4 regions of the Streptomyces sp. NPDC002911 genome follow, and region 4 is predicted to be linked to each of the others. Evidence: riboswitches for the same ligand, from Rfam matches in the RefSeq annotation. Region 4 holds a riboswitch; each other region holds the start of a gene.
What was found. Region 4 has a riboswitch for cyclic di-AMP ahead of ACWD04_RS28300 (C40 family peptidase). Riboswitches for the same ligand answer to the same signal wherever they lie in the genome.
Positions count from the first base shown of each region.

Region 1: linked by a shared signal. The riboswitch ahead of ACWD04_RS17900 (transglycosylase SLT domain-containing protein) and the one ahead of ACWD04_RS28300 (C40 family peptidase) in region 4 are both predicted to bind cyclic di-AMP.
Region 2: linked by a shared signal. The riboswitch ahead of ACWD04_RS25245 (M23 family metallopeptidase) and the one ahead of ACWD04_RS28300 (C40 family peptidase) in region 4 are both predicted to bind cyclic di-AMP.
Region 3: linked by a shared signal. The riboswitch ahead of ACWD04_RS24640 (M23 family metallopeptidase) and the one ahead of ACWD04_RS28300 (C40 family peptidase) in region 4 are both predicted to bind cyclic di-AMP.

Region 1 covers NZ_JBSFUO010000010.1:125,768-132,845, reverse strand. The annotation lists gene ACWD04_RS17910 (SIS domain-containing protein) at 1-289, shown strand, start outside; gene ACWD04_RS17905 (hypothetical protein) at 358-912, opposite strand; gene ACWD04_RS17900 (transglycosylase SLT domain-containing protein) at 1,114-1,989, opposite strand; cyclic di-AMP (ydaO/yuaA leader) riboswitch at 1,992-2,152, opposite strand; gene ACWD04_RS17895 (hypothetical protein) at 2,228-2,422, shown strand; gene ACWD04_RS17890 (ferredoxin) at 2,754-2,945, opposite strand; gene ACWD04_RS17885 (cytochrome P450) at 3,000-4,223, opposite strand; gene ACWD04_RS17880 (NAD(P)/FAD-dependent oxidoreductase) at 4,273-5,460, opposite strand; gene ACWD04_RS17875 (TetR/AcrR family transcriptional regulator) at 5,550-6,197, opposite strand; gene ACWD04_RS17870 (TOBE domain-containing protein) at 6,585-6,980, shown strand; gene modA (molybdate ABC transporter substrate-binding protein) at 7,028-7,078, shown strand, end outside.
Region 2 covers NZ_JBSFUO010000020.1:48,360-55,437, forward strand. The annotation lists gene ACWD04_RS25235 (STM4011 family radical SAM protein) at 1-296, shown strand, start outside; gene ACWD04_RS25240 (SGNH/GDSL hydrolase family protein) at 319-1,146, opposite strand; gene ACWD04_RS25245 (M23 family metallopeptidase) at 1,309-2,229, opposite strand; cyclic di-AMP (ydaO/yuaA leader) riboswitch at 2,233-2,391, opposite strand; gene ACWD04_RS25250 (tyrosine-protein phosphatase) at 2,807-3,631, shown strand; gene ACWD04_RS25255 (DUF6126 family protein) at 3,641-3,814, opposite strand; gene ACWD04_RS25260 (helix-turn-helix domain-containing protein) at 3,919-4,539, opposite strand; gene ACWD04_RS25265 (aspartate aminotransferase family protein) at 4,623-6,017, opposite strand; gene dxs (1-deoxy-D-xylulose-5-phosphate synthase) at 6,014-7,078, opposite strand, start outside.
Region 3 covers NZ_JBSFUO010000019.1:13,859-20,936, forward strand. The annotation lists gene ACWD04_RS24625 (bifunctional acetate--CoA ligase family protein/GNAT family N-acetyltransferase) at 1-890, opposite strand, end outside; gene ACWD04_RS24630 (HPr family phosphocarrier protein) at 1,056-1,337, shown strand; gene ACWD04_RS24635 (GntR family transcriptional regulator) at 1,508-2,212, opposite strand; gene ACWD04_RS24640 (M23 family metallopeptidase) at 2,434-3,234, opposite strand; cyclic di-AMP (ydaO/yuaA leader) riboswitch at 3,248-3,415, opposite strand; gene ACWD04_RS24645 (M16 family metallopeptidase) at 3,606-4,988, opposite strand; gene ACWD04_RS24650 (M16 family metallopeptidase) at 5,015-6,367, opposite strand; gene ACWD04_RS24655 (DNA gyrase/topoisomerase IV subunit A) at 6,614-7,078, shown strand, end outside.
Region 4 covers NZ_JBSFUO010000028.1:40,598-47,675, forward strand. The annotation lists gene ACWD04_RS28280 (urease subunit alpha) at 1-1,366, opposite strand, end outside; gene ACWD04_RS28285 (urease subunit beta) at 1,359-1,670, opposite strand; gene ACWD04_RS28290 (urease subunit gamma) at 1,685-1,987, opposite strand; gene ACWD04_RS28295 (hypothetical protein) at 2,378-2,635, shown strand; cyclic di-AMP (ydaO/yuaA leader) riboswitch at 3,001-3,173, shown strand; gene ACWD04_RS28300 (C40 family peptidase) at 3,177-3,647, shown strand; partial or broken gene ACWD04_RS28305 (LysE family translocator) at 3,666-3,835, opposite strand; partial or broken gene ACWD04_RS28310 (LysR family transcriptional regulator) at 3,834-3,944, shown strand; gene ACWD04_RS28315 (ATP-binding protein) at 3,966-4,430, opposite strand; gene ACWD04_RS28320 (DUF397 domain-containing protein) at 4,395-4,724, shown strand; gene ACWD04_RS28325 (8-amino-7-oxononanoate synthase) at 4,725-5,873, opposite strand; gene bioB (biotin synthase BioB) at 6,018-7,078, shown strand, end outside.

The sequences.
Region 1 (7,078 bases), on a different contig from region 4:
GTCCCTGTCCTGGACCGAGTCGTACCCCGCGATGGAATACCGCCACGGCCCCATCAGCATCGCCACGACCGGTACCGCGACCTGGATGTTCGGCACCGCTCCGGAAGGACTACGGGAGCGGGTGCTGGCGACCGGGGCCCGTTGGGTGGAGAGCGGCCTGGACCCGCTGGCCGACCTGGTCCGGGTCCAGCGCCTGGCGATCGCCCGCGCGGCGGCCCGTGGCCTCGATCCCGACCTGCCGCGCCATCTGACCCGCTCCGTGGTGCTCGACGCGGCAGCGGGGGCCTGAAGCGGTCAGGGCATGCCACGCACCGGGCCGATGAGCAGCCCGGTACGCGGCCGTGACCGTGACGCGGGTCAGGCCTCCTCGAAGTAGGCGTCCAGCGCCTCGTCGAGCTCCGCCGTCCACGCCTTCAGGTCGCTGCGGGCGCCCGCCTCGACCTCGGCGTTGAACCACCGGCGGCTCGACAGGTGGACGGTTACGGTGAACCGGCGCCCGAAGCGGCCGGTCTTGACCTCGACCGCCCCGATCTCGGACCAGTCGAACTCCGCCTCCTGGTCGTCGAGCCGGAAGCGGACGCCCTCGGCGTCCGCCCTGATGGATCCGCGCCGGTCGCTGACCTCGAAGACGGGGCCGTCCCCGTCACCGGCGCCCTCACGCGTCGTATCGACGCCCGGGGCCGCGTCCTCCGGGGCCGCTTCGTCGGCGGCCGCGGAATCGTCCACGGCCTCCTCGGCCACCCCCTCGGCATGAGCGTCCACGATCTCGGCCTTCGGGTTGCGCTCGGGCGCCGCCTTCTCCGCTTCCGCCTCCGTCCGCGCGGGGGCAGGGGCCGTCAGGCCGGGGATGTACGCCGGGTCTGTCCCCGCGGCGAACTCGGACTTGATCTTCGAATCTATGCGCTGCTCCACGGCGGGCAGTATGGACGACGAACCTGTACGAGACCAGTCGCCCGGGTCCGGCCGGCCGGTCGCCGGTGCGCCGGCCGCCGTGGCGCGACCCCCTCCGGAAACGACTGACGGGTGGTAGGGGTTCCGCCGAACCCGTACCACCCGTCAGTCCTGTCCCTCTGTCACACGCCCGCGCGCCGGCGGTTTCGCCTCGGCGAGGACTCAGTAGGCCGAGAAGACGTTGTCGATCGAGCCGTACTTGTCAGCGGCGTAGTTGCACGCGGCCGTGATGTTGGCGACCGGGTCGTAGCTGTCCATCGACGTACCGGGCACGTGGTAGGCCTGGAAGGTCGGGTCGATGACCTGCAGCAGCCCCTTGGACGGGATACCCGCCGCCGCGTTGGAGTCCCAGTTGTTGATGGCCATCGGGTCACCCGAGGACTCGCGGATGATGTTGCGGTGGATCCCGTCGTAGCTGCCGGGGATGCCCTGCTCGGCCATGATGGCCAGCGACTCCTTGATCCAGCCGTCGAGGTCGTTCGTGTACGTGGCCGTCTCGGCGGCGGGAACGGCCTCGGTGGCGGGAACGGCTTCGGTGGCGGGCGCGCCCTCGGCGGCGACGGGGGTGCTCGCACGCTCCGAACGGTCGGCGCGGTCAGCGCTCTCCTCGGCCCGGTCGGACGCCTTGGATTCGGCCTTCTCGGCCTTGTCCGCCGACTTGTTCTCGGCCTTGGCACCGATGGTCAGCTGAAGACCGGGGCGAATCAGGTCGGGGTTTCCACCGACAACCTTCTGATTGGTCTCGTACAGGGCCTTCCAGCCGCCGCTGACAGAATGCTCACGGGCGATCTTGGCGAGGGTGTCGCCCACGACGACGGAATAGGCGCCGGTCTCGGACTTCTGCGCGGCAATTCCCTTGCCGGATACGGCAGTAGACGTCGCCGCCTTTTCGACGGCGGTCGGCTGGGCCGGGGCGGCGAAGGCGCCGGTCGCACCGATCACAGGAAGGGCCAGGGCGGCTCCACCCGTGCTCACGGCGATGATACCGCGGGTCAGTGAACTGGCCCTGTAACGACGGTGCTTACCATTCTCGGGCATGCTGAATTCCTCTCCGTCGCCTGCGAAGTGAGCTGTCGGGTTCGGACTGGAGATGTCCGGTCGCATACGAATGCGACTTCACCCCGAGCCGCTCCGGAAACCGGATCGGCGCTTACTTGGGTCCCCCGCTCCTGCCGCACGAAGAAGTGGTCGGGTAACCGGACGGCGGCAGGATTAGGCGTTCCGTCCGGAGTGATGGCGACCGTAGGCGAGAAATAGGGAAAGGAACAAGCCCGGCATGGTGATCACAATTCATCCGGAAGATCAATTCACGGGAATTCATGTAATCCACCCCACATCGCGCCGGCCATTCCCGTTGGCACAGAAGGGAACCGGCTGCCGCACCCCCGCGTCCGGGGTGCGCGAAGTGACCCTGGTCACGGAGTCCGATTCGGGCGCTTTGTTCCCGATCGAAGAGGGTCAGGTCGCATGAAATGGCCTTTTATGGATTACGGGATTAATTTAAAAAACCAGACCAAATCGGACATGCGGCTCATGAGTGCGACCGCCATGACCGACGTACTGATCGCTGCCGCAGCCGCCGGCATTCCGGTCCATGACCTCGACGACCCGGCTGCCGTTCGATGGGTGGGGCCGGGCGGCGAACTCAGCCGGAAGCCGCACTGGGCGACCGTCCGGGCGCACCACGGCGACAAGGGACGCGCCGCGGCACAGCAGTGGCCCGCAGCAGCCCGTAAGGGTTTGCTGCGGGCCACTGCGGACCGAGGCCCGTCCCCCGCCGTCCGCCGGCCGGCCGCCTCGCGTCAGTCCTGGATCATGATGGCGAGTGCCGGGCACACGGCCGCGGCCTGCTGGACGTCGTCGGCACGGTCCGAGGACGGCGTGGCGTCGAGCAGTACGGCGATGCCGTCGTCGTCCTGGTCGAACACGTCGGCGGCGGCGACCACGCACTGTCCGGACGCCACGCACTTGTCCTGGTCGAGGATCACCTTCATGAAGACTCCTTCGTCGTCGGTGTCACTGTGCGGCGGGGTGTGGGGGGTGCACGGTCACCACGCCACGGGCAGTTCGTGGACGCCGTAGACGGCTCCGTCGTGCTTGAACGACAGCTCCTCCAGCGGGGCGTCCAGACGCAGCGTGGGGATGCGACGGTAGAGGGTGCTGTAGACGACCTGCAGCTCCATGCGCGCCAGCGGCTGACCGAGGCACTGGTGCACGCCGAAACCGAAGGCCACATGACGCCGGGCGTCGCGCCGGAGGTCGAGCCGGTCGGGGTCGGCGAAGACCTCGGGGTCACGGTTGCCGATGTCGTTGGGCACGATGATTCCCTCGCCCGCCCGGATGACCTCGCCCGCGATCTCGATGTCCTCCAGGGCCACGCGACGGCGGCCCCCGTGGGTGATGTTGAGATAGCGCAGCAGCTCCTCGACGGCACCGGAGACCACGGTGGGGTCCTCGGTGTCACGCAGCAGCGCGAGCTGGCCGGGATGCTCGAGCAGGGCGAGGGTGCCCAGAGCGATCATGTTCGCCGTGGTCTCGTGTCCGGCGAGCAGCAGCAGGACGCCCATCTCGGCCGCCTCACGGCGGGACAGTTCACCCGCCTCGACCCGGGTACCGAGTCCTGACAGGAGGTCGTTCACGGGCCGGGCTATCTTGTGACCCATCAGCTCGTCCAGATAGCCGATCAGATTGCCGTGGGCCACGGCCCGTACCTCGGGATCCGCGCTCCGGCTGATGAGGATCTTGCTGTTCTCCTGGAAGAAGTCGTGGTCGGCGTACGGCACTCCGAGCAGTTCGCAGATGACGAGCGAGGGAACCGGGAGCGCGAACGTCTGGACGAGGTCGGCCTGCGGGGGCCCGGCCAGCATGTCGTCGATCAGTCCGTCCACGATCTTCTGGACGGCGGGGCGCATCGCCTCGACCCGCCTGATCGTGAAGGGCGCCGTCACCATCCGCCGCTGGCGGGCGTGTTCGGGGTCGTCCATCAGGATGAAGCTGAAGCTCGTCCCCTTCACCGGTGCCGAACTGGGATAGCCGGGCCGGGAGATGTCGGCACTGATCCTCGGATCGGCGAGGAGCGCGCGCTGATCGGCGTAACGAGTCACCAGCCAGGGCGTGGTCCCGTCCCACAGGCCGACCTTCCTGAGCGCCCCCTGTTCCTGCTCGGCCTTCAGGGCGGGCGGTGGGTCGAACGGACAGCCCGTCGCGCGGGACATCGGCCATTCCGGGGCCGGGGGCGTGAGCGCCTCTTCTGTGCCTGTCGTGCTGGTCATCGCTTCCTCACTTCGTCGTGCGGTGGGAGTGACGTGTCCTCGGCCGCTGTCACGGCGCGGAGGTTTCCAGGGACGGGACGGGACCGCCGATCTCCTGGCGGCGCAGCCGCGCCTGCTTGGGCATGTTCCAGCCGAGGACTCCGGTGACCTTGCCGTCGCGTTCGTAGCGGACGACGAAACGTCCGCTCGTGGGGTCGCCGTCCACGACGGTCGCCCCGGCGTCCGGACCGAGCCGGCCGTGGGCCTGGATCCGGGCGTCGAACTGGTCGGTCCAGAAATAGGGCACGGGGGTGTAGGGCCGGTCCGCGCCGAGGATGTTGTCCGCGACGGCGAGGGCCTGCTCGGTGGCGTTCGTGCGGTTCTCCAGGCGCATGGGGACGTCGAACAGTTGGTGGTGCCAGGCCGCCACGTCCCCTACGGCGTAGATCCCCTCCGCCGCCCGGCACCGGGAGTCGCAGACGAGGCCGTCATCGATGCGCAGCCCACTGCCCGTCAGCCATCCCGTCGCGGGTTCGCCCCCTATCGCGACGACGACCACATCAGCCGGAAGCACCTCTTCCGTGTCCAGACGCACTCCGGTCACGCGGCCCTGGGCGGTGGTCAGTCCGCTGACCGCGTGGCCCAGCCGCAGACGCACCCCGTGCCCGGCGTGCAGTGCGGCGAGCAGATCCGACACCACGGGCCCGAACTGGTCCAGCATGGGTGCCGGCCGAGGACCGGCCAGGGTGACGTCCAGCCCCATGGCGCGCGCGGTGGCGGCGATCTCGGAGCCGAGTACGCCTTCCCCGACCACGACGAGCCGCCGCGATGTCAGAAGTCCTGCCCTCAGGGCGAGGGCGTCGTCGAGTGTCCTGAGTACGTGAACGCCTTCGGCGGCCGGCTGCCCGGGCAGGGTCCTCGGCCGCAGTCCGGTGGCGACGACGACGGCGTCGGCGCTCAGTTCGCGGCCCGACTCCGTGCGTACCGTACGGCTGTCCGGGTCGAGGCCGACCGCCGGGTCACCGAGGAGGAATGCGGCGTCCAGCGCCGCCAGCGTTTCGGGCGTCCGCAGGTGAGCGGTGTCAGGGGCCCTGCTGCCGGCCAGCACGTGTTTGGAGAGGGGCGGGCGGTCGTACGGATGGTGCCGCTCGGCGCCCAGCAGTGTCAGCTCACCCTGGTAGCCCTTGCGGCGCAGTGCCTCCGCGGTGGTCAGCCCGGCGGCGGACGCGCCCACCACGAGTACGCGGGAGGGGGTCATGGTGGGTGCCTCTGTTCTCGGCCCCGGCGGCCCGGATGCTGGCGCCGGAGCACGGGTTTCGGGGTCGGGTGGGGTGATCCGGAGGGCCGTCAGCGGCAGGGTGTGACCGGTGCCATCCAGAGCCCGACGACGGCGTCGATCAGACCGGTGGCGGTGTCGTGCCAGGTCGTGCGGGGTGTGGAGGTGTTTGCGGCGAGTGCGCGTTCACGCTCCGCGCAGGTGTGGAGGATCAGGTTGCGCGACATGGCGGCCCGCTCGACGTGGACGTCGACCGGCAGGTCGGGCAGGCACCTGTTCAGCCCGTCGAGGGCCTGCAGCGTCGGCGGGCAGGCGAGCGACTCCTCGGCCATGATGTCCTGCAGCGCCGGATCGGTCATGACCTGGGCACAGAACCGTGCGAACCAGGTGGGGCTGCCGAGCGTGGCCAGGTGCTCGGTGGTGGGTCGCACCAGGCAGGCCACCCACTCCCCTATGTCCGTCGGGTCCTCGATGCGGACCAGCAGGCGGGCACGGGCCTCCTCGATCTGCCGGCTGTGCTTCCGGGTGATCGCCCGCACCAGATCGGCCTTCGTCCCGAAGTGGTAGCCGACGGCGGCGTTGTTGCCCTGTTCCGCGACCTCGCTGACCCGGCGGTTGGACACCGCGTAGACGCCGCGCTCGGCGAACAGCCGCTCCGCTGCGTGGAGAATCCGCTCCCTGGTCCCGGTGATCTGCTCGGCCCGCGCCGTCCGTTCCATTGGTCGTCTCCTCGGTCGAGGGCCTCTCGGAGCGTCCAGGCAAGCCGCCGCCAACTCATCGGTCAAGCAACTGATTTAAAGATGGCCGAGATGCTCACACGTCCACCACGGGATGGCTGCGGAGACCTGCGGTGCCCGTGCCACCTGGGGCGATCGGTCTGCGGGCGGCAGTGGTCCGGTCTTCCGGCTCCTGTTGCCCAGGCATGACCTGTCGGCTCCGGGAACCCGGGCGTACGGCTCCGCGAGACCCCGGAATTGGCGCAAAGCCGCGCTACGGCGCGCACCTGACCGGGGAGTGTCCCGCATCACTCGCCAGAAATCGCGCCTGCGAGGTAAAACTCGTACCTGCACTGTAAATGCGAGTGTGAACCATCTATCGTGGCGCACATGCAGTCCTACACCATCGGGCAGGCGGCACGTCTCCTCGGCGTGAGCCCGGACACGGCCCGCCGCTGGGCGGACGCCGGCAGGGTCACGACCCATCGCGACGGGAGCGGGCGCCGTCTCATCGACGGCCGTGACCTGGCCGCCTTCTCGATCGAGGTCGCCCAGGCCGGTCCCGGCGAGGGCGAGGTCCCCTACACTTCGGCGCGCAACGCCTTCCCGGGCATCGTCACCTCGGTGAAGCTCGGTGACATCGCGGCCCAGGTCGAGATCCAGGCCGGCCCGCACCGCCTCGTCTCGCTGCTCACGCGTGAAGCCGTGGAGGAGCTGGGACTCGAGGTCGGCGTGCAGGCCACGGCTCGTGTGAAGTCGACCAGCGTGCACATCGACCGCGCCTGACGCGGCAGCCGCCGACGAGCGGCGGCTCCTACCGAGGAGTTCCCCTGATGCTTTTCCCTCTCACCGGCCGCCGGGCCGGCGCCGTGGTCCTGCCGGCG
Region 2 (7,078 bases), on a different contig from region 4:
AGTCGGTCATCTCGGTGGACGGTGACGGGACGGTGCGCCGCTGTCACTTCGTCCGCGCCGAGCTGGGCAATCTCTACGACGGCAGCTACCGTAGCTCGCTCGGCCCACGCGGTTGCCCGCTCGATGTGTGCGACTGCCACATCGGCTATGTGCATCTGGAGACACTGCCGTTGTACGACGTGTTCGCGGGCGGCGTGCTGGAGCGGATACCCGCCCGTCCGACGCGGACAGCCGCCCCGGACGGGCTTGTGGCGCCGGGTCCGGCCCGGCGACCGCTCCCCTTCGTCCGCCGCTGACGGTGTGCCGGCGGCTGAGCGGTCAGAGCGGCAGCAGGTCGGGGCGCTTGGCCTCGACGTGGTCCCCGGAGGACTCCCCGCGCAGTCGGCGGCCGATCCACGGGACGAGGTATTCACGCGCCCACTGGATGTCGTCGCGCCGCACCTCGAGCGTCCCGCGCTGTGCCTGCGGGGGCCATAGCTGGTCGGGGTCGGTCGGCACTTCAAGGCCGAGGACCTGAGCTGCGCGCAGCGCGACCCGGGTGTGCCCCTCCGGCGAGAGGTGCAACCGGTCGTTGTCCCAGGCCCGCCTGTCCTGCACGGACCGCAGGGACCACAGATCCAGCACCGGGCAGTCGTATCGGTCGGCGATGGACCGGACATGCGCGGTGAACATGGCGATCTTGCCCCGCAGGTGCTTGAGCACGGGGATGTCACGGGTGTCGAACCCTGTCGTGACCATAACGGTGCCGACCGTCTGGGTCAGCTCGGCAACCGCACGCTCGAAGCGTTCCGCCACGTCGTCCGGGTCGGAACCGGGACGGAGGATGTCGTTGCCGCCCGCGCAGAAGCTCACCAGATCTGGTGCCAGCTCCTTGGCGCGGGGGACCTGTTCCTCGACTATCTGGTCGAGGAGGCGTCCGCGTACGGCGAGATTGGCGTACCGGAAATTCCCGTGCGGGTCGTCCGCGGGGCCGACTATCGCATCGGGGACCGGGAGCTGGTCCGCGAGGAGAACCGCGAACCGGTCCGCCCAGCCGACGAGCGTCCCGTCGGGGCCGGGGTCTCCGACTCCCTCGGTGAAGCTGTCGCCAATCGCTGCGTACGACCCGATGATGCCTCGCTGATTGTTTCTCGAATCGTCTGCCACAAGGGCTTATCCTGCACCGGCGAATGTGACCTACGCGACCGTAATAAGGGGTTGACGGGGGGTGAGAAAAACCACCCGGTCAGTTTTTGGTAAAGCCGGAATAAGGAGGGGGCGGCGCGCCACCGCGCACCGCCCCTCTCCTTCACCGTCAGGTGCTGCCTCTCAGATGGAGACGCCGTGCGACCGCAGGTAGGCGATCGGGTCGACGTCCGAGCCGTAGCTCGGGCCGGTCCGGACCTCGAAGTGGAGGTGCGGGCCGGTGGAGTTGCCGGTGGAACCGGAAAGACCGAGCTGCTGGCCGCCGGTGACGGTCTGACCGGCCGAGACCTCGAGCGAGGACAGGTGGGCGTACTGGGAGTACATGCCGTCGCTGTGCTGAATGACGACCTCGTTGCCGTACGAGCCGCTCCACCCGGCGGACACCACGGTGCCCGGGCCGATGGACCGGACGCTGGTGCCGGAGGCGGCCTGGAAGTCGGAGCCCGTGTGGTAGCCGCTGGACCAGCTGGCGCCGGAGGCGCGGTACTGGGTGGTGACGTTGGGGTTCTCGACCGGGGCGGCCCAGCCGGAGCTGTCGCTCTCCGACGCACCGGCGTCGACGGTCTTCACAGCCGTCTCCTCGGTGGCGGCGGCCGGCTTCTCGGCCGGAGCGGCGGTCTTCGGCGTCGACGGTGCGGCGGCCTTGGAGGGTGCGGCCTCGGCGGACTTGCCGGCGGAGTCCGACGTCTTGGCGCCGAGGGTCAGCTTCATGCCCGGGAGGATCAGGCTCGGGTTCTCGCCGACGACGTCACGGTTGTCCTGGTACAGCTTCTGCCAGCCGCCCTTGATCTTCTTGTCGGCCGCGATCTTCGCCAGGTAGTCACCGGAGAGCACGGAGTAGCTCTTCGGGGAGCTCTTCCCCGCCGAGGCGGGGACGCCCTGGGCGGCACCGGACTTGGCGGCCGGAGCGGCCTGCTCGGCGGCATGGGCGCCGGTGGCGCCGATCAGCGGGAGGGCGAGAACGGCGCCACCGGTCCCCGCGGCAAGGACGCCTCGGGCGATCGTGCGGGACTTCGGACGACGGTGCTTGCCTTGTGCGGGCATGGGAATTCCTCTCCGTCGCCTACGAGGTGAGCTGTCGGGTTCGGACTGGAGATGCCCGGCCGCGCCGTGCGCAACTTAACCCCGAGCCGTACCGGATCCCTCCGGCCGGCGGCTTACCTGGTTCCCCCGCTCCTGCCACACGTGAGTCGGTGCGGATTCCGGGCGGCGGCAGGATTAGGCGTTCCGTCCGGATTGACCGTGACCGTAAGCGAGCCGGGACGCTGCGAACAAGCCGCGCATTGCGAACCGGAATCGACGCTTCATTTCTGGCACGAAATTCCCGTCACACTCCGTGGATTACAGATCTTGGCTTTCCGCGCAGCGTCCGGAATACCCCCTGGGCTCTTCACCACGCACGGTCACGGATATGATCCCGCTCACCCGCCTGAGCCCATCTACCCCACAAGCAGGGCATGTTCCACTAAATAGACCAATACGGACATGACGCGGACGTCGACTCATCGGGCGGGCCGACGTCACGGCGACATGGACGGTTTGCCTGGTGCAGCCATGTCGTATCGTCGCGGACGTGCCCCCGTCGGCGAGCGGCGCCGACGCCCGACACTCAGGAGTCCTTGTGACGCAGCTGCCAGCGGTCCCGCCGGCCGGCCCCGACCCGACGGACGTCAGTCTGGCCGGCGTCCGCAACTTCCGCGATGTCGGCGGGCTTCCGACCGCGGACGGCCGCACCGTCCGGTACGGGCGCCTCTACCGCAGCGGCCACCTCGCCCACGCCACCGAGGCCGACGCCGCCTTCCTCGCCGGGCTCGGCCTGCACACGATCTTCGACTTCCGCAACGCCGCCGACCACAAGCTCGACGGTCATGACGTAGAGCTGCCCGGCGTCCGGAATGTCAGCATTCCTCTCTCCGACCCGGCCGACGGCGCGGAGTTCTGGCGGCTGGTGCGCGACGGGAACATTCAGCAGCTCCGCTCGATCCTGGCCGACGGCAGAGGAACGGAACGGATGATCGCTTCGTACCGCTCGATCATCAAGGACCGCACCGCCGAACACAGCCGCGTCCTGCACGCGCTGGCCGAGGACAGTGTGCCGGCGCTGATGCACTGTGCTGCGGGCAAGGACCGGGCAGGCCTGTCGGTCGCGGTCTCGCTTCTCGCGGTCGGCGTCGAGAGGGAGGCCATCGAGGCCGACTACCTCAAGTCGAACGACGCGCACCGCCGCTACAGGGTGCGGCGCAGCGACACCTCGTCGGCAGGCATGTCCGACGAGGTGATGGAGCTGCTCAATCCGCTTTTCGGTGCCCATGTCGAGTACCTCGACGCGGCTTTCGCCGCCATCGAGGAGATATGGGGCAGCACGGACCGCTACATCCTCGAAGGGCTGAAGATCAGCCACGAGACCCGGGCGAAGCTGCGTGAACGCCTCGTCGAGGGCGCGTGACGCCGGGACTCAGCCCTTGCCGGCCACGGTGAACAGGAGAAAGAGGAAGGCCGCGACGACATGTCCGGCCACCAGATAGGCGAAGAGCCGGATCACGACACCGCGGGGCATTCGCCGCTCCTGGGTGTCCGCACTCTTCGGCCTGCGCGGGGTGAGCGGGTCGTAGTACTCCGAATCGGACATGACAGTCCTCTCTTCCGGCCACTGGGGCCGGGGTGACGAAGGGGTGCCCGGTGGGGCGCCCGGTGGGGACGCCCCGCAGGGGCGCCCGGTGAGGGCGTGCCGGATCAGAGCCGGTGGATCCCGCTGCCAAGGCACAGCTCGGCGGCGGGGCTCTGCAGCAGTGTGTGGACGAAGAGCAGGCGCGCCCCACCGGTGTCGAGCGCCGCGATCCGGTGCGGGGTCAGCGAGTCGAAGTGCGCGCTGTCGCCCGGATCGAGGTCGTGCACGGTCTCGCCGAGCACCACCCGCAGCCGGCCGTCGAGGACGTACAGCCACTCCTCCCCCGGGTGGACGCGTACGAGATCACCCTCGGTCCCGTACGGGACGCGGACGCGCAGCGCCTGCATGGCACGGCCCGATCCGCCCGCCTGCCGGTAGAGCCAGCCACCCGCCCCGGCTCCGCCCGGCGCGCCGTCGAGCGGGCCGCCGCGGATGATCGCGTCACGTTCGGGCGGCATCTCGCCCAGAAGTTCCGAGACGGTCGTACCGTAGACACGGGCCAGGCCGAGCAGCATCGGCAGCGAGGGCTGCCTCCGGCCCGTCTCGAGCCGGGAGAGGTGGGCCGGGGAGAGTCCGGCCCGGCCGGCCGCGGCCTCCAGGGTGAGACCACGACTACGGCGCAGATCGCGCAGGCGTGGCGCGATCCCCGGGATCTCGTCGGGCACCCCACCGTCAGGAGGATTCATACCTCCATTGGGCCAGGACTTTTCCTCTGAGGCAAATAATTTGCCTCAGAGGCAAGCCTGGCTGAGTCTCCGGCGGCGGGCCATCAGCGGTTGGCGACGGCCTGTTTCACCAGTGTCCTGCCGAAGTCCCACATCAGCCCGCCGCCGCTGTGCGCGTCGTCCATGACGGCGGTGAAGGCGGTCACGAAGCGGTCGACCTCCGGCTCTCCGATGACCAGCGGCGGGATCAGCTTGATCACCTCCAGATGATCACCGGAGACCTGAGTGAGGATCCGGTGCTTCTGGAGCAGCGGCACCACCACCATCTGCGCGAAGAGACCCTTGCGGGCCGCCTGCAGCATCGTCCAGCGGCTGCGCAGCTTGAGGGACGAGGGCCTGCCGAACTCGATCCCGATCATCAGCCCGCGCCCGCGCACCTCGTGCAGCAGCTCGTAGCGGCCCACGAGGGCGGCGAGCCGTTCGCGCAGCAGATCCCCGGTGCGACGGGCGTTCGCGACGGTCTCCTCCTGCTCCATGACGGCGAGAACGGCGAGCCCGGCCACCATGGCCTGGGCATTGGCTCCGAAGCTCGCGGAATGGACCAGGACCCGGTCCATGGACGAGTAGACGCGCTTGAAGATCCAGTCCTTGCCGAGCGTCGCGCCGACCGGGACGTACCCGCCGGAAAGCGCCTTGGCGACACAGAGCAGATCGGGTTCGACGCCCTCCTCGTGCTGATACGCGTAGAAGTCGCCGGTCCTGCCGAGCCCGGTCTGCACCTCGTCGGCGATGAGCACGGCCTTGTGCCGGTGCAGCAGCTCCTGCGCCTCCCGCAGGAAACCGGGTGGTGAGGCGTGGACGCCTTTGCCCTGGACAGGTTCCACGATCAGCCCGGCCACATCACCGCGCTCCAGTTCGCGCCGGAGCGTGTCGAGGTCGCCGAGAGCGATGGCCGTGTCGGGCAGCAGGGGCGCGAAGCCGTCCCGGAAGCCCTTCTCGCCGTTGACGGAGAGCGAGCCGGTCGTCAGCCCGTGGAAGGCGTGGTCGCAGTAGAGGATCCGCGGCTTGCCAGTGGCGTACCGGGCGAACTTCAGGGCGGTCTCGACCGCCTCCGTGCCACTGTTGCCGAAGAACACGCGGTCCAGGTGCGGGCTGTGCGCCAGCAGCTTCTCGGCCAGCAGCCCGGGCAGCGGCTGACAGTCGAAGCGGGTGAGGTCCGCGAGGGAGGCGTCCAGCACGTCGTGGAGCGCCTGGCGTACGACGGGGTGGTGCCTGCCGAGCCCCATCACACCGAAGCCGGCGAGCATGTCCAGGTAGTCGTTGCCCTCCGCGTCCCAGAAGTACGCGCCCTGCGCACGCTCGTAGACCTTGTCGAAACCGAGGGTGTGGAGCATCCGCGGCAGCTGATGATTGAGGTGCCTGGTGTGCAGCTCGTAGCGTTCAGCGCCTCGTTCCGTGAGGAGCCGTGCCAGATCGAAGCCCGGCCGTTCGTCCTTCATGCCCCGTTCTCCTTCGGCAAGGTCCGCTCTCCCGCTGCCGTGCGGCGCTCCAGCGCCGCGCTGATGCGTCCGGCGATCTCCACCGGCGTGAGCCCGATCTCCGCGAATACCTCACCCCGTGCGGCATGCGCGAGAAACGCCTCGGGGATGCCGAACGTCCGCAGCGGTACGTCGACGTCGGCGTCCCGCAGCGCCTGTCCGACGGCCCAGCCGACTCCGCCCGCCCGGCTGTTGTCCTCGACGACCGCCACCAGCGCGTGCCGTGCGGCGAGCGCGGGCAGCTGACGGTCGACCGGTTTGACCCAGCGCGGGTCGACGACCGTGCAGCGGATTCCGGTTCCGGCGAGCAGGTCCGCTGTCTGCAGACAGAGCGGGGCGAGCGCCCCTACGGCCACCAGCAGGACGTCGGGGTCCGGTGCCCGGTGCAGGACGTCCATCCCGCCGACCGTCCCGACGGCCGGGACCGGCTCCCCCACCGACTCCTTCGGGAACCGGACCACCGTCGGCGCGTCGTCGACGTCGACGGCCTCGCGCAGTTCCTCACGCAGCCGGTCGGCGTCGCGCGGAGCGGCGATCCGGAGCCCCGGGACGACCTGGAGTACGGACATGTCCCACACGCCGTTGTGCGAGGGACCGTCCACCCCGGTGACACCGGCCCGGTCCAGGACGAACGTCACCCCGCACCTGTGCAGGGCGACGTCCATCAATAACTGGTCGAAGGCCCGGTTGAGGAAGGTCGCGTAGACGGCGACGACCGGGTGCAGCCCCCCGGTGGCCAGCCCTGCGGCGGAGACCGCCGCATGCTGCTCGGCGATCCCGACGTCCCAGATACGGTCGGGGAACTTCTCCGCGAACCGGGTCAGCCCGACCGGATGCAGCATCGCCGCGGTGATCGCGACGACGTCCGGGCGCTCGGCGCCGATCTCCACGATCTCGTCGCCGAACACCGAGGTCCAGGACGCCGCGGCGGGCACCACGAGCGGTTCACAGGTCAGCGGGTCCACGCTGCCGACGGCGTGGAAGCGGTCGGCGTCGTCGGCCAGGGCCGGCGGATAGCCGTG
Region 3 (7,078 bases), on a different contig from region 4:
CCGCAGTCGGCGACAGCCCCGGGCACCCGGTCCGCGGGGACGGCGACGACCGCGAGATCGACCTGTTCGCCGATCTCACCCACGGAGCGGTGCGCGGGCACCCCGTCGACCGTGCCCGGTCCGGCCGCGAACGACGTGTTCACCGCGTACGTGCGTCCGGTGAAGCCCGAGCCGACGAGATTGCGCAACACCGTCCGGCCCACGCCGCCGGGCTCACGGCCGACGCCGATGACCGCGACGGACCCGGGGGCGAGCAGGCGCTGGACGGAACGCGCTTCGGCCCGCTGCTCACGGGCGCGCTGGACGGCGAGGGACTCGGCCGTGGGTTCCAGGTCGAGGGTGAGGTGGACCGAGCCGTCCTCGAAGCTCCGCTGCTGGGTGAACCCGGCGTCCCGGAACACCTTGATCATCTTGTTGTTGGCCGGCAGCACCTCGGCCGCGAAACGGCGGATGCCCCGTTCCCTGGCCACCGCCGCGATGTGTTCGAGAAGGGCCGACGCCACACCTCGGCCCTGGTGGGCGTCCTGGACGAGGAAGGCGACCTCGGCCTCGTCCGCTGGGGCCGACGCGGGCCTGCCCTGCTCGTTGATCCGGTCGAAGCGGACGGTGGCGATGAACTCGCCGCCGATCGTGACGGCCAGTCCCACCCGGTCGACGTAGTCATGATGGGTGAAGCGGTGCACGTCCCGGGCGGAGAGACGCGGATACGGGGCGAAGAAGCGGTAGTACTTCGATTCGTCGGACACCTGCTCGTAGAAGCTGACCAGCCGCTCGGCATCATCCGTGGTGATGGGCCGGATGCGCGCGGTGCCACCGTCGCGGAGCACCACGTCCGCCTCCCAGTGGCCTGGGTACGCGTGAGGCGGACTCTGCTCCGGAGTGAGCTCCATGGGCAAAGCGTACGGCCCGTCGCACCGGTCGCGTCGGGATGGTGGCGACGGCACGCCGAGGAGGCCGGCTGGGCTTGGGCGGCCCGGTTACTGTGCCTGGCACAGCAATGCGCACTGCATGAGAGACTGGTCTAGACAACCCATTGTTACGTGAAGGGCAGAACCATGGCTGAGCGCCGCGTCAACGTCGGTTGGGCCGAGGGCCTGCACGCCCGCCCCGCTTCCATCTTCGTCCGTGCCGCCACGGCCTCCGGCGTCCCCGTGACGATCGCCAAGGCGGACGGCAACCCGGTGAACGCCGCTTCCATGCTCGCGGTGCTCAGCCTGGGCGCCCAGGGTGGCGAGGAGATCGTGCTCACGTCCGAGGCGGACAACGCGGAAGCCGCCCTGGACCGCCTGGCGAAGCTGGTCACCGAAGGGCTCGAGGAGCTTCCGGAGACCGTCTGACTCCAGCCGTTTCCAACCGGCGCATTCCTGCGGGAAAGCCGCGGCCCCCACCGGGAGCCGCGGCTTTTCGCATTTCCTTGACCGGGTTCGTGGAGAGCTCCGAAAACCCGAGTCAGGACAGCAAAAAGAAAGCCCTCCGATAATTACCCTCTTTGTATACGGTGCGCTTGTTAATGGCGGGCTCCCGCGATGTTTACGGGGTGTTGCGAAGTCCTCACCCGGGCCGTGCCCGCCGGGCGCCCCGGCAGGTCCGTGCGGCGCAGCCGGTGGGCAGCGGTGGCCCGCTCGGCGTGCTGGGCGGCGAGAGCCCTGGCCCGCTCCACGTCCCGGCGCGCCACGGCGTCGACGAGAGCGCCGTGCTCCGCCCAGGAGTCCGCGGGGCGGGCCGGCTGCTCGACGACGTACATCCAGGCGATCTTGTGCCGGAGCTGGGTGAGCAGAGCGATCAGCGCGGGGCTGCCCGAGGCCTGCGCCAACGTCTCGTGGAACCAGCCGCCCAGGGAGCGCAGATCCTCGCCCTCGCCCCTGCGCACCCGCTCCTGCCCCAGCCTGACCAGGCCGCGGAGCACCTTGAGGTGCGCCTCGGTGCGGCGCTGAGCCGCGCGGGCGGCTCCGAGGGGCTCCAGGAGCATCCGGATCTCCAGGAGGTCGGCGGCCTCCTGCTCCGTGGGTTCGGCGACGCAGGCACCGGCGTGCCGGCGGGTGACGACGAACCCCTCGGATTCCAGGGTGCGCAGCGCCTCGCGTACGGGGACGCGGGAGACGCCGTAGCGACGTGCGAGCACCTCTTCGGTGAGGCGGCTGCCGCGCTCGAAGACACCGGAGACGATGTCGTCACGGATTGCCGTGCATACCGAATGCGCGGGAATGCGCATGTCCGAACCTCCGCCTTAATCCCCGCGAAACGCGGCCGATCGACGCCTGTTCTGTGACTCTATTGCAAACGGCTGGAATTTCCGATGGCGGGGTGTAATCCATGGATATCTTTTGGCCAGGGGAGCACGTGCGCGGGGCTTCTGCGGGCCTCTCACCCGGACATGGCGAGGGCCCCGGCGGATGCCGGGGCCCTCGTCCGAGCGATGTGGTGCGGCGCGGGTCAGACCTGGACGCCGTGGGCGCGGAGGTACGCGACGGGATCCATGTCCGAGCCGTACTCGGCGGTGGCCCGGGCCTCGAAGTGCAGGTGCGGCCCGGTGGAGTTGCCGGTCGAGCCGGAGACGCCTATCCGCTCGCCCGAGCCGACGCTCTGGCCGACGGACACACCGATCGAGGAGAGGTGGCCGTATTGGGTGTACGTACCGTCCTTCATCCGGAGCACGATGTTGTTGCCGTACGCGCCGCCCCAGCCCGCCTCCACGACCGTGCCGGCGCCGACTGCGACGACAGAGGTGCCGGACGCCGCCTGGAAGTCGACGCCGGAGTGGCTGCCGGAGGACCAGAGCGCTCCTCCGGACTGGTAGCCGGTGGTCACGTGCGAGCCTGCGACCGGGAGGTGGAAGGAGTTCAGCCGGGCACGCTCGGCGGCGCGTGCGGCGCGCGCCTCGGCCTCGCGTGCCTCCTTGGCACGGGCTTCGGCCTTGCGCTTCGCCTCAGCCTCCGCCTTCGCCTCGGCCTCCGCCTTGGCCTCGGCCTTCGCTTCAGCCTCGGCGGCGACGTCGGCCTGGTGCTGCTGCGCCTTCGCCTGGGCGTCGATCTGCGCGGCGAGGGTGGTATCGAGGACGACCGCCTGGGTCAGGCCGGTGGCGGTGACGGCCTCGGAGTCCGCGGCGAGGGCCGGGGAGGCCGGGGTGCCGATGACGCCGGCGGTGGCCAGGGCCGCGATACCGGCGGCCTCGGCGCTCTTGCGCGTCAGGCGGCTCGGGGCACGGTGCTTCCCGGTGGCACGGATGAACGCCATGGAGGGGCTGGATCCTTTCCTTCCTTCTCGCCTACCGGGTTAGCTGACGGGTTCGGAGCAGGAAGGTCTCCTACGGGCCCCTGAGCCTGCGACGAGGACAGGGATCCGATTCACCCCAGGGACTTCATGGGTCCCCGGCTCCCCAGGCTCGCGCCTGACGGGGACTCGGCGATGACTGTCCGGCGCCGCGGACGCGGCAGTCGTCTGGCGGACAGCCGGGCCGACGCTAGAGCGGGCCGCTTTCCCGCACCAAACGGAAAGGGTCCTTTGTCGCACATCCCACAGGATGAATGACGGCTTTTTCTACGAAACGGACATATGACGGACCCCAGCGGGAGTGCGCTCGCCGGGGTCCGTCATGTCCTGTTCTGTCAGCCGGTGACGACCGACACCTCGCCGATGCCGAGCGCCTTCACGGGCTCCGCGATCTGCGCGGCGTCCCCGACCAGGACAGTGACCAGCCGGTCGACCGGGAACGCGTTGACCACGGCGGCGGTCGCCTCGACCGTGCCGGTCCCTGCCAGGCGCGCGTACAGCTCGGCCTGGTAGTCATCCGGCAGGTGCTGCTCCACCTGGTCGGCCAGGGTGCCCGCGACGGAGGCAGCCGTCTCGTACTTCAGCGGGGCCACGCCCACGAGGTTCTGCACGGCGGTCTCACGCTCGGCGTCGGTGAGCCCCTCGGCCGCCAGGGTGCGCAGGACCTTCCACAGGTCGTCGAGGGCGGGGCCGGTGGACTCCGTGTCGACGGAGCCGCTGATGGCGAGCATCGCGGCACCGGTCGCCCCGGAGGCGGAACCGGGCGCCGTCGAGCGCAGCACCTGTCCGAAGGCCCGCACGCCGTAGGTGTAGCCCTTCTCCTCGCGCAGCACCCGGTCCAGCCGCGAGGTGAGGGTGCCTCCCAGACAGTACGTGCCGAGAACCTGGGCGGGCCACACGCTGTCGTGCCGGTCCGCTCCGATCCGGCCGATCAACAGCTGGGTCTGCACGGCTCCGGGGCGGTCCACGATGACCACACGGCCGGTGTCGTCCGCAGTGATCGGGGGTACCGGCCGGGCCTGGCCCGCATTGCCCGACCAGCCCCCGACGGTTTCGGAGAGCAGCGCGTCCAGGTCCACCTCGGTGAGGTCACCGACGACGACCGCCGTCGCGGTGGACGGGCGCACATGGGCGTCGTAGAAGGCACGCACGGCGGCGGCGTCGATACGCCGGACCGTCTCCTCGGTGCCCTGGCGCGGACGCGACATCCGTGCCGTGGCGGGGAAGAGCTCCTTGGAGAGCTGTTTGGCGGCCCGTCGGGCCGGGTTCGCCTGCTCGTGCGGGATCTCGTCGAGGCGGTTGCCCACCAGACGCTCGACCTCGCTCTCCGCGAAGGCCGGGGCCCGCAGGGCCTCGGCGACCAGGCCGAGGGCCTTGGGCAGCCGCGAGACCGGCACCTCCAGGGAGACCCGCACACCCGGGTGGTCCGCGTGGGCGTCCAGCGTGGCGCCGCACCGCTCCAGCTCGGCGGCAAACTCCTCCGCCGAGTGCTTGTCCGTGCCCTCGGACAGCGCGCGCGCCATGATCGTGGCCACACCGTCCAGACCCTCGGGCTCGGCGTCCAGCGGGGCGTCCAGGAAGATCTCCACCGCGACGACCTGCTGGCCGGGGCGGTGGCAGCGCAGCACGGTCAGCCCGTTGGGCAGGGTGCCACGCTCGGGTGCGGGAAAGGCCCAGGGCCTGGCCTCGCCGGCGGTCGGCTGCGGGTGGTACTCCATCGCTACTCCAGTCACGGCGGCGTCGGTCACTTGTCGGCCCCCTCGTGCGCGTCGGTGCCGTCCGTCTCGTCGGCCGGTTCGAGCGGCTCGTAGACCAGGACCGCACGGTTGTCGGGGCGCAGATGCGCCTGGGCGGCGGCCTTGACCTCGTCGGCCGTCACGTCGAGCACCCGGCCCACCGCGGTCAGGGCGAGCTGCGGGTCACCGAACAGGACGGCGTACCGGCACAGTTCGTCGGCGCGGCCGGAGACCGTGCCGAGCCGGTCCAGCCACTCACGCTCCAACTGCGCCTGCGCACGTTCCATTTCCTCCGGCGTGGGGCCCTCCTCCGCGAAGCGGGCCAGTTCCTCGTCGACGGCCTCCTCGATCAGGGGCACCTCGACGCCCCCGGACGTCTTGACGTCCAGCCAGCCCAGCGAGGGCGCGCCGGCCAGCCTGAGCAGCCCGAATCCCGCGGCCACCGCCGTACGGTCGCGGCGGACCAGGCGGTTGTGCAGACGGGACGACTCGCCGCCGCCGAGCACGGTCAGTGCGAGGTCCGCGGCGTCGCACTCACGTGTGCCGTCGTGCGGCAGCCGGTAGGCGGCCATCAGCGCACGCGCGGGAACCTTCTCCTGGACCACTTCACGCAGCTGTTCGCCGATGACGGCGGGCAGCGAACCGTCCCGCGGGGGCTGCTTGCCGTCGTGGGAGGGGATGGAGCCGAAGTACTTCTCGACCCAGGCGAGCGTCTGCTCCGGGTCGATGTCACCGACCACCGAGAGCACCGCGTTGTTCGGCGCGTAGTACGTACGGAAGAACGCCTGCGCGTCCTCAAGGGTCGCCGCGTCCAGGTCGGCCATCGAGCCGATCGGCGTGTGGTGGTACGGGTGGCCCTCCGGGTAGGCGAGGGCGGTGAGCTTTTCGAAAGCGGTGCCGTACGGGACGTTGTCGTAGCGCTGGCGGCGCTCGTTCTTGACGACGTCGCGCTGGTTCTCCATGGACTCCTCGTCGAGCGCGGCGAGCAGCGAGCCCATCCGGTCGGCCTCGAGCCACAGGGCCAGCTCCAGCTGGTGCGTGGGCATCGTCTCGAAGTAGTTGGTGCGCTCGAAGCTGGTCGTGCCGTTCAGGGAGCCACCGGCCCCTTGCACCAGCTCGAAGTGCCCGTTCCCCTTGACCTGGCCCGAGCCCTGGAACATCAGGTGCTCGAAAAGGTGAGCCAGGCCCGTGCGTCCCTTGACCTCGTGCCGGGAGCCGACGTCGTACCAGAGGCAGACCGCGGCGACGGGGGTCAGATGGTCCTCGGAGAGCACCACGCGCAGGCCGTTGGCCAGACGGTGCTCGGTCGCCGTCAAGCCGCCGGAACCGGCCTGGGCTGTGGCCGTGTGACCCATGGGCATGTACGTCCCTTCGATCGGTACAGGATTTCCTGCCGGACCTGCCACTCTAGGCAAGCGCACCGGCACCTGGCGAAGTTCCCGTCGGGTGAATGTTGTCGTAGATGCTGCCGTAAACAGGGGCTCTGCGGGGGCCCTGGGGGCCGCTTCGGACGGGTCGAGGTCGGCGTTGTCGGTACGGCGGTCCACAATGGTCGGCGTCAGAACCTGAGGTTGCCCGACAGAATCTGTGAAGGAGTCGCAGCCGCGATGGCCCGCCGCAGCACGAAAACCCCGCCGCCGGACGACTTCGAGGAGAAGATCCTCGACATCGACGTCGTCGACGAAATGCAGGGCTCCTTCCTCGAGTACGCGTACTCGGTGATCTACTCCAGGGCTCTGCCCGATGCCCGCGACGGCATGAAGCCCGTGCACCGCCGCATCGTGTCCCAGATGAACGAGATGGGGCTGCGTCCCGACCGCGGCTATGTGAAGTGCGCCCGTGTCGTGGGCGAAGTGATGGGCAAACTGCACCCGCACGGTGACGCGTCGATCTATGACGCACTGGTGCGCATGGCACAGCCGTTCTCGATGCGCCTGCCCCTCGTCGACGGGCACGGCAACTTCGGCTCACTGGGCAACGACGACCCGCCGGCCGCCATGCGGTACACCGAGTGCCGGATGGCCGACGCCACGACCCTGATGACGGAGTCGATCGACGAGGACACCGTCGAC
Region 4 (7,078 bases):
CCTTGATCACGGTCTGCGGCTTGACGCCGAAGAACGCCGGATCCCAGAGCACCAGGTCGGCGAGTTTGCCGGTCTCGACGGAACCGATCTCCCGGTCCAGACCTTGGGCCACCGCCGGGTTGATGGTGTATTTGGCGACATAGCGACGCGCTCGGTGATTGTCGGCGGGGCCGTCGCCCGGCAACGCACCGCGTCGCCGCTTCATCACGTGGGCGGTCTGCCAGGTACGCAGGATCACCTCGCCGATGCGGCCCATCGCCTGGGAGTCCGAGGAGATGATCGAAATGGCTCCGAGGTCATGGAGGATGTCCTCGGCCGCGATGGTCGAGGGCCGGATACGGGACTCGGCGAAGGCGAGGTCCTCAGGCACCGCGGAATTGAGGTGGTGACAGACCATCAGCATGTCGAGGTGCTCGTCGATCGTGTTGACGGTGTGCGGCCGGGTCGGATTGGTGGAGCTGGGCAGGACGTAGGACTCCGAGACCACGCTGATGATGTCGGGAGCGTGCCCGCCGCCCGCACCCTCGGTGTGGTACGCGTGGATGGAGCGCCCCGCGATGGCGGCGAGCGTGTCGGCGACGAACCCGGCCTCGTTGAGCGTGTCGGTGTGGATGGCGAGCTGGGCGCCTGTCTCCTCGCACACGCTCAGACAGGCGTCGATGACGGCGGGGGTGGCGCCCCAGTCCTCATGGATCTTGAATCCCAGTGCTCCGGAGCGCAGCTGGGAGTGCATGGCCTCGCGGGACATCGTGTTGCCCTTGCCGAGCAGTCCTATGTTGACCGGGTAACCCTCCAGCGCCTCGAACATCCGGGCAAGGTGCCAGGGACCCGGAGTGACCGTCGTGGCCTTGGTCCCTTCGGCGGGCCCCGTGCCACCGCCGAGGAGTGTGGTGATCCCGGAGGAGAGTGCCTGGTCGACGAGGGTCGGCGAGATGAAGTGGACGTGCGCGTCGATGGCGCCGGCGGTGATGAACTTGCCGTTGCCCGCGATGATCTCGGTCTCGGGCCCGATGACCAGCGCAGAGTGGACACCATCCATCGTGTCCGGGTTCCCGGCCTTGCCGATGCCCGTGATCCGGCCGTCGCGGATACCTATGTCGGCCTTGACGATGCCCCAGTGGTCGATGATGACGGCGCCGGTGACAACGGTGTCGGGGGCGCCTTCGGCGCGGGTCGTCCGCGCCTGGCCCATGGATTCACGGATCACCTTGCCGCCGCCGAACACGGCTTCGTCGCCGGCCCGTCCGGGCCCGCCGGACCGGTCCTCCTCGATCTCGACGAAGAGATCGGTGTCGGCGAGCCGGATGCGGTCACCGATCGTGGGCCCGAACAGATCGGCGTACACGGGGCGACTGAGCTCAGGCATCGAGGGAACCTCCGGTGTCGCCGCGCAGTCCGGGGACGATGCGCAGACCTGCGAGCGGGACGAGTTCGACATCGACGGGGATACCCGGCTCGAAGCGCACAGCGGTTCCGGCAGCGATGTTCAGCCGCAGCCCGTGGGCGGCTCGACGGTCGAACTCGAGGCCGGTGTTGGCCTCGGCGAAGTGGTAGTGCGAGCCGACCTGTACAGGACGGTCCGCGCCGTTGAGGACGGTGAGACGGGTGACGGGGCGCCCCTCGTTGAGCGGCACCGGGTCCTGCGCGTACAGGATCTCTCCGGGAATCATCGGCCGCTCCCCCGTCAGACGATCGGGTCGTGGACGGTGACGAGCTTGGTGCCGTCCGGGAAGGTGGCCTCGACCTGGACGTCGTGGATCATCTCCGGTATGCCGTCCATGACGTCGTCGCGGGTGAGGATCTCCCTGCCGGAGGCCATCAGTTCGGCCACGGTCCGGCCGTCGCGGGCACCTTCGAGGAGGTGGGAGGTGATCAGCGCTATCGCCTCGGGGTGATTCAGCCGCAGTCCGCGCGCCCTGCGCTTCTCTGCGACATCGGCCGCCACATGCATGAGCAGGCGTTCCTGTTCGTGCGGAGTCAGTTGCACGCTTCCACCCTCTTCGTCTTCCGCCCGGTACCTGCCCCGGACGCAGCGGACCCTACCCCGCCTTCAACACTCTGTTGAATGATGAGGAGGGTTCCGCGACCAGGTATTGCACGTTAGGGCGAAAGTTTTTCCGGCGCGTTAACTGATTTTTTGCGGATCCATGGACGTCGGCGCACGCAACCCGCCCTCCGGGACGTCGGGCTCGGATCTGCGACAGCACCCCGGACAGCACGAGGGCACCCTCAGGATCCGCTGTCACGGCGGTGCGGCCGCAACCCGCGACGCGATCGAGGACCTCGTCGTATACGGCGCAGCCGTCATCGCCGGGACGGGGCCGCAGCCGCGCGGCCCTGCCCCCACCCTCGGACCGCGTCAGCGGTCCCGGTCCTCATGACCGCGGTGCTCCGCCTGGAGGCGCTCGACCAGCTCGGCCGCATCAACCCCGCCCGCGGTGGCGACACGTACAGTGCGCTCCGGGCGGCTCAGGCTCTCGCGTCCCGGTCCGCCGCCCTCCGCGACGCACTCGCGTCGATGCACGAGCGGGGCGAGTCACAGTTCCACGCGGACACCCTGGCCAGGGCGCTGCGGCTGCTGGACGGAGAGCGTCGCGCCGGTCGGGTCTCCGTGCCTCCCGCGTCACCGAGTTGAGCACCTCCGCTGCCCGACTCGGGCTCCCGGTGGGCTTTTCGACGCCCTTTCACGACACGCCCGACAGACCGACCAGTTTTCCTCGCTCGATCGGCGTAGAAACTCCCCCTGCCGAGGGCCAGCCCAACTTGCGCACCGAGCGCGGACACTGAACGGAATACATCGTTCCGCCCCTGGTACGCGGCTGGTCCCGTGCAGTCGCCACGGCTCCGAACCGGCCGCGTCCACCCGATCGGATCAGTCGTGACGACTCTCACATATGCCTGATTCCGCGAGGAAATCCGGCAGGGCGTGCGTAAAGATCCCTGGGACGACAAGCCCCCGCCACCGCGGCGGGGCGGTCCGGGCGGACGCCGAGTCCTGCCGCTGTCCGGATGCCTGGTCGACAGGAATGGATCGGCAGGAGTGGAGGACCCGAGCACAACGGGCCGGCCGGATATCCGGACGGCCCTCGGGGTGAAGCCGCTTCGCGCGGCCGGGCAACTTCGCCAGCCCGAACCCGACAGGTCATCCTTCACAGGCGGCTGACGAAGGGTTGCGCATGACTGCGCAGGTTCATGTCCGCTCTCTGTTCGCCCGGGCCGGCACGGCTTCGGTTCTGACATTCGCCGTAGGCGCCACCATGCTGGCACCCGGTTTCGTGAACGACGCCGAGGCCGCAGCTCATTCGACGAAAGCCCTCAAGATCGCCGCTTCGAAGAAGGGCGCCCCTTACAGCCTGGGCGCCACGGGCCCCCATCGGTTCGACTGCTCCGGGCTCACGCTCTACTCGTTCAAGAAGGCCGGCAAGAAACTGCCCCGCACGGCGCAGCAGCAGTACAACAAGACCCGCCATATCTCCCGGTCGCAGCGGCAACGTGGCGACCTGGTCTTCTTCCATGCGGGCCGCAGCGTGTACCACGTCGGCATCTACGCCGGGAGCGGGAGGATCTGGCACTCACCGAAGACCGGCGCCGTGGTTCGGCTGGAGAAGATCTGGTCCGGCAACGTCTGGTACGGGAGGGTCCGCTGACAGCCTTTGTCACCTGTCTCAGCGCAACAGGGGCCCGGTCACCAGTACGAGTCCCAACGCGGTGAGCGCCGTGCCGCTGCCGCCCTCGATCGCACGGGCGGTACGCGGCCGGCGCAGCCACCGGCCCAGGCGGTCCACCAACAAGCCACGGCCGGGAACCAGACGAGAGCGAGCACGACGACCACCGCTTTCCGGCGGACGATCTCCGTGGTGCACCGGGGGGAACAGAACACCGCGGCGGCTACCACGCTGATGGCGCTCCTGCGCAGCGGCTTCGGCCGGGCCTCCGCCGCGTGAGGACGGCCCCGTCCGACGGCGTCAGTTCTGTACGGGAACCGGCCAGGGAAGAGCGATCGACACGGTCTTGCACCCGTCCGGAGTGGGGCTGACGTCGAGCCGGCCGCCGTGCTCCTTGGTAAGGGCCCGGATGATCACCATTCCCCGGCCGTTGTCCCGGCCGGCTGCGGCGGACAGCCCCTGGGGCCGACAAGGGTGGCTGTCCGTCACACCGAAACAGACCTCCACATCCCGGTCGAGACGGAGGTGCACGGTGAAGGTGGGTGACTGCCCGAAGGTGTGCTGGACGGCGTCGGTAGCGAGTTCCGAGACGATCAGCATGGTGGTGGCAGCGGTGTCGCCGCCCCCGGCCAGGCCCCATTCGGCGAGTACCCCATCCACATATCTCCGGGCCGCGGAGACCGAGGCCGGATCGCTCGGCAGAGTGACGGTTGCTTCCTGATGTCCGCCATGGCGACGCCGTCCCTTTCCCGCCCTGACCGACACGGCCGGCCTGGATCGTGCTTCGCGCCAGACTGCCACCGCCATGCGGAACGGCCCTGCGGTACGCCGTCGCAAGCCCAACGAGAAGGTGCGCAGTCGGCGTCACACCTCGGGACTCACCCCGCACCCAGGTGGCGGCGCAGCAGCCGCAGCACCGGGGTGAACAACTGCGTGGAAACCGCTCCCTTGCGCGGCGATCAACTCGCAGTACGGGACTCCAGGGACACGGACCTGGCCGCCGCTGCGCTTCTCTGCGCCGGCGTGGACATCGTTCGTCGCCGGCCTGCGGCCGTCTGATCAGCTGACCGGCAGGGGCGCCGTCGCGAGGACCGTACGCACGACCGTGATGATCTGTTCCTGCGTCAGGTCCGCCCGGGCGGTCAGTCTCAGCCTGGAGATCCCGTCCGGCACCGACGGCGGCCGGAAGCATCCTACGGCGAGACCCGCCGCGCGGCAGTCGGCCGCCCAGCGCACCGCCGACTCCGCCGAGGGCGCGCGGACCGACACGACGGCGGCGTCCGGACGTACCGAGGTCAGTCCGGCCGCCGTCAGCCGGCCGTGCAGTTCCACGGCGACGGCCCCGGCCCTCACCGCGCGTCCGGGTTCACGGCGCAGCAGACGCAATGCGCCCAGAGCCGCCCCGGCGGCCGCCGGGGCGAGACCGGTGTCGAAGATGAACGTACGCGCCGTGTTGACCAGGTGGCTGATGACCCGGGCGGAACCGAGCACTGCTCCGCCCTGGCTGCCGAGCGACTTGGAGAGGGTGAGCGTGGAGACGATCCCTTCGCCGCCTGCGAGCCCGGCGGCCTCGAGCGCGCCGCGCCCGCCCGTGCCCAGGACGCCCAGTCCGTGTGCGTCGTCCACGAGGAGGGCGGCACCAGCGTCGCGGCAGACGTCGGCGAGACCTGCCAGCGGGGCGGCGTCGCCGTCCACCGAGAAGACGGAGTCGGTAACGGTCAGCGCCCGTCCGCCGTGCGTGTGGAGGGCCTTGCGGACGGCCGCGGGATCCGCGTGCGGCACGACGGCGGTGGCGGCCCGGGAGAGCCGGCAGCCGTCGACGATCGAGGCGTGGTTGCCGGCATCGGACACGATCAGCGAGTCGTGTCCGGTGAGCGCCGTGAGTGCGGCGAGGTTGGCCGCATAGCCGGAGGAGAACACCAGGGCGGCTTCGAAACCACAGAAACCGGCGAGTTCGCGCTCGAGTTCGGCATGCAGTGCGGTGGATCCGGTGACCAGCCGCGAGCCGGTGGCCCCCGCGCCCCATGTGCGTGCCGCCTCGGCCGCGGCCGCGGTGACCTCCGGGTGCCGGCTCAGACCCAGGTAGTCGTTGCTCGCGAGGTCCAGCAGTTCCGTCCCGGCGTGCCGGGGGCGCAGCGTCCGGACAAGTCCGGCGTCGGCACGGCGCCGGGCCTCTTCGTCGATCCAGTCGAACGGGGCGTAGGACATGGGCGGGTCCCTTTTTGTAGGCAGCTCACAGACCCTAGCCGGGTGCGCAACAGGCCAGGGTGTGGCAATACACACAGCATCGACCGGCTCTGCTGTCCGGTTCCTCCTTGGCCGATGGCGGTGCCGTACGTCAGGATCAAGGCCATGGACCTGCTGAACACGCTGGTGGAAAAGGGGCTGCGGCGCGAACTGCCGACCCGTGACGAAGCGCTCGCCGTGCTGGCGACCTCCGACGAGGAACTGCTCGATGTGGTGGCCGCGGCCGGAAAGGTGCGCCGCCAGTGGTTCGGCCGGCGCGTCAAACTCAACTATCTGGTGAACCTGAAGTCCGGCCTCTGCCCCGAGGACTGCTCGTACTGCTCGCAGCGGCTCGGCTCCAAGGCCGAGATCCTCACGTACACCTGGCTGAAACCGGACGAGGCGAAGAAGGCCGCTGCGGCGGGGGTGGCCGGCGGCGCCAAGCGGGTGTGTCTGGTGGCCAGCGGCCGGGGACCGACCGACCGCGACGTCGACCGGGTGTCCCGGACGATCGAGGCCATCAAGGAGCAGCACGAGGACGTCGAGGTGTGCGCCTGCCTCGGCCTGCTCTCGGAGGGCCAGGCCGACCGTCTGAGGTCGGCGGGCGCCGACGCGTACAACCACAACCTCAACACCTCGGAGGACACGTACGGGGACATCACGACCACGCACACGTACGCCGACCGGGTGGACACCGTGCAGCAGGCCCAATCCGCCGGGCTCTCGGCGTGCTCCGGTCTGATCGCGGGCATGGGCGAGACCGACGCCGACCTGGTGGACGTGGTCTTCTCGCTGCGCGAGCTGGATCCCGACTCGGTGCCGGTGAACTTCCTGATCCCCATGGAGGGGACCCCGCTCGCGAAGGACTGGCACCTCACGCCGCAGCGGTGCCTGCGCATCCTGGCGATGGTCAGGTTCGTGTGCCCGGACGTCGAGGTGCGGCTCGCGGGCGGCCGTGAGGTCCATCTGCGTTCGATGCAGCCACTCGCCCTGAATCTGGTCAACTCCATCTTCCTGGGTGACTATCTGACCAGTGAGGGCCAGTCCGGGCAGACCGACCTCGACATGATCGCGGACGCGGGTTTCGAAGTGGAGGGGGCGTCCACGACGACGCTCCCCGAGCACCGCGCGCCGGCGGCCGGAGGCTGCGGTTCGCACGAGGGCGGCTGCGCTCCGTGCGGCGACAC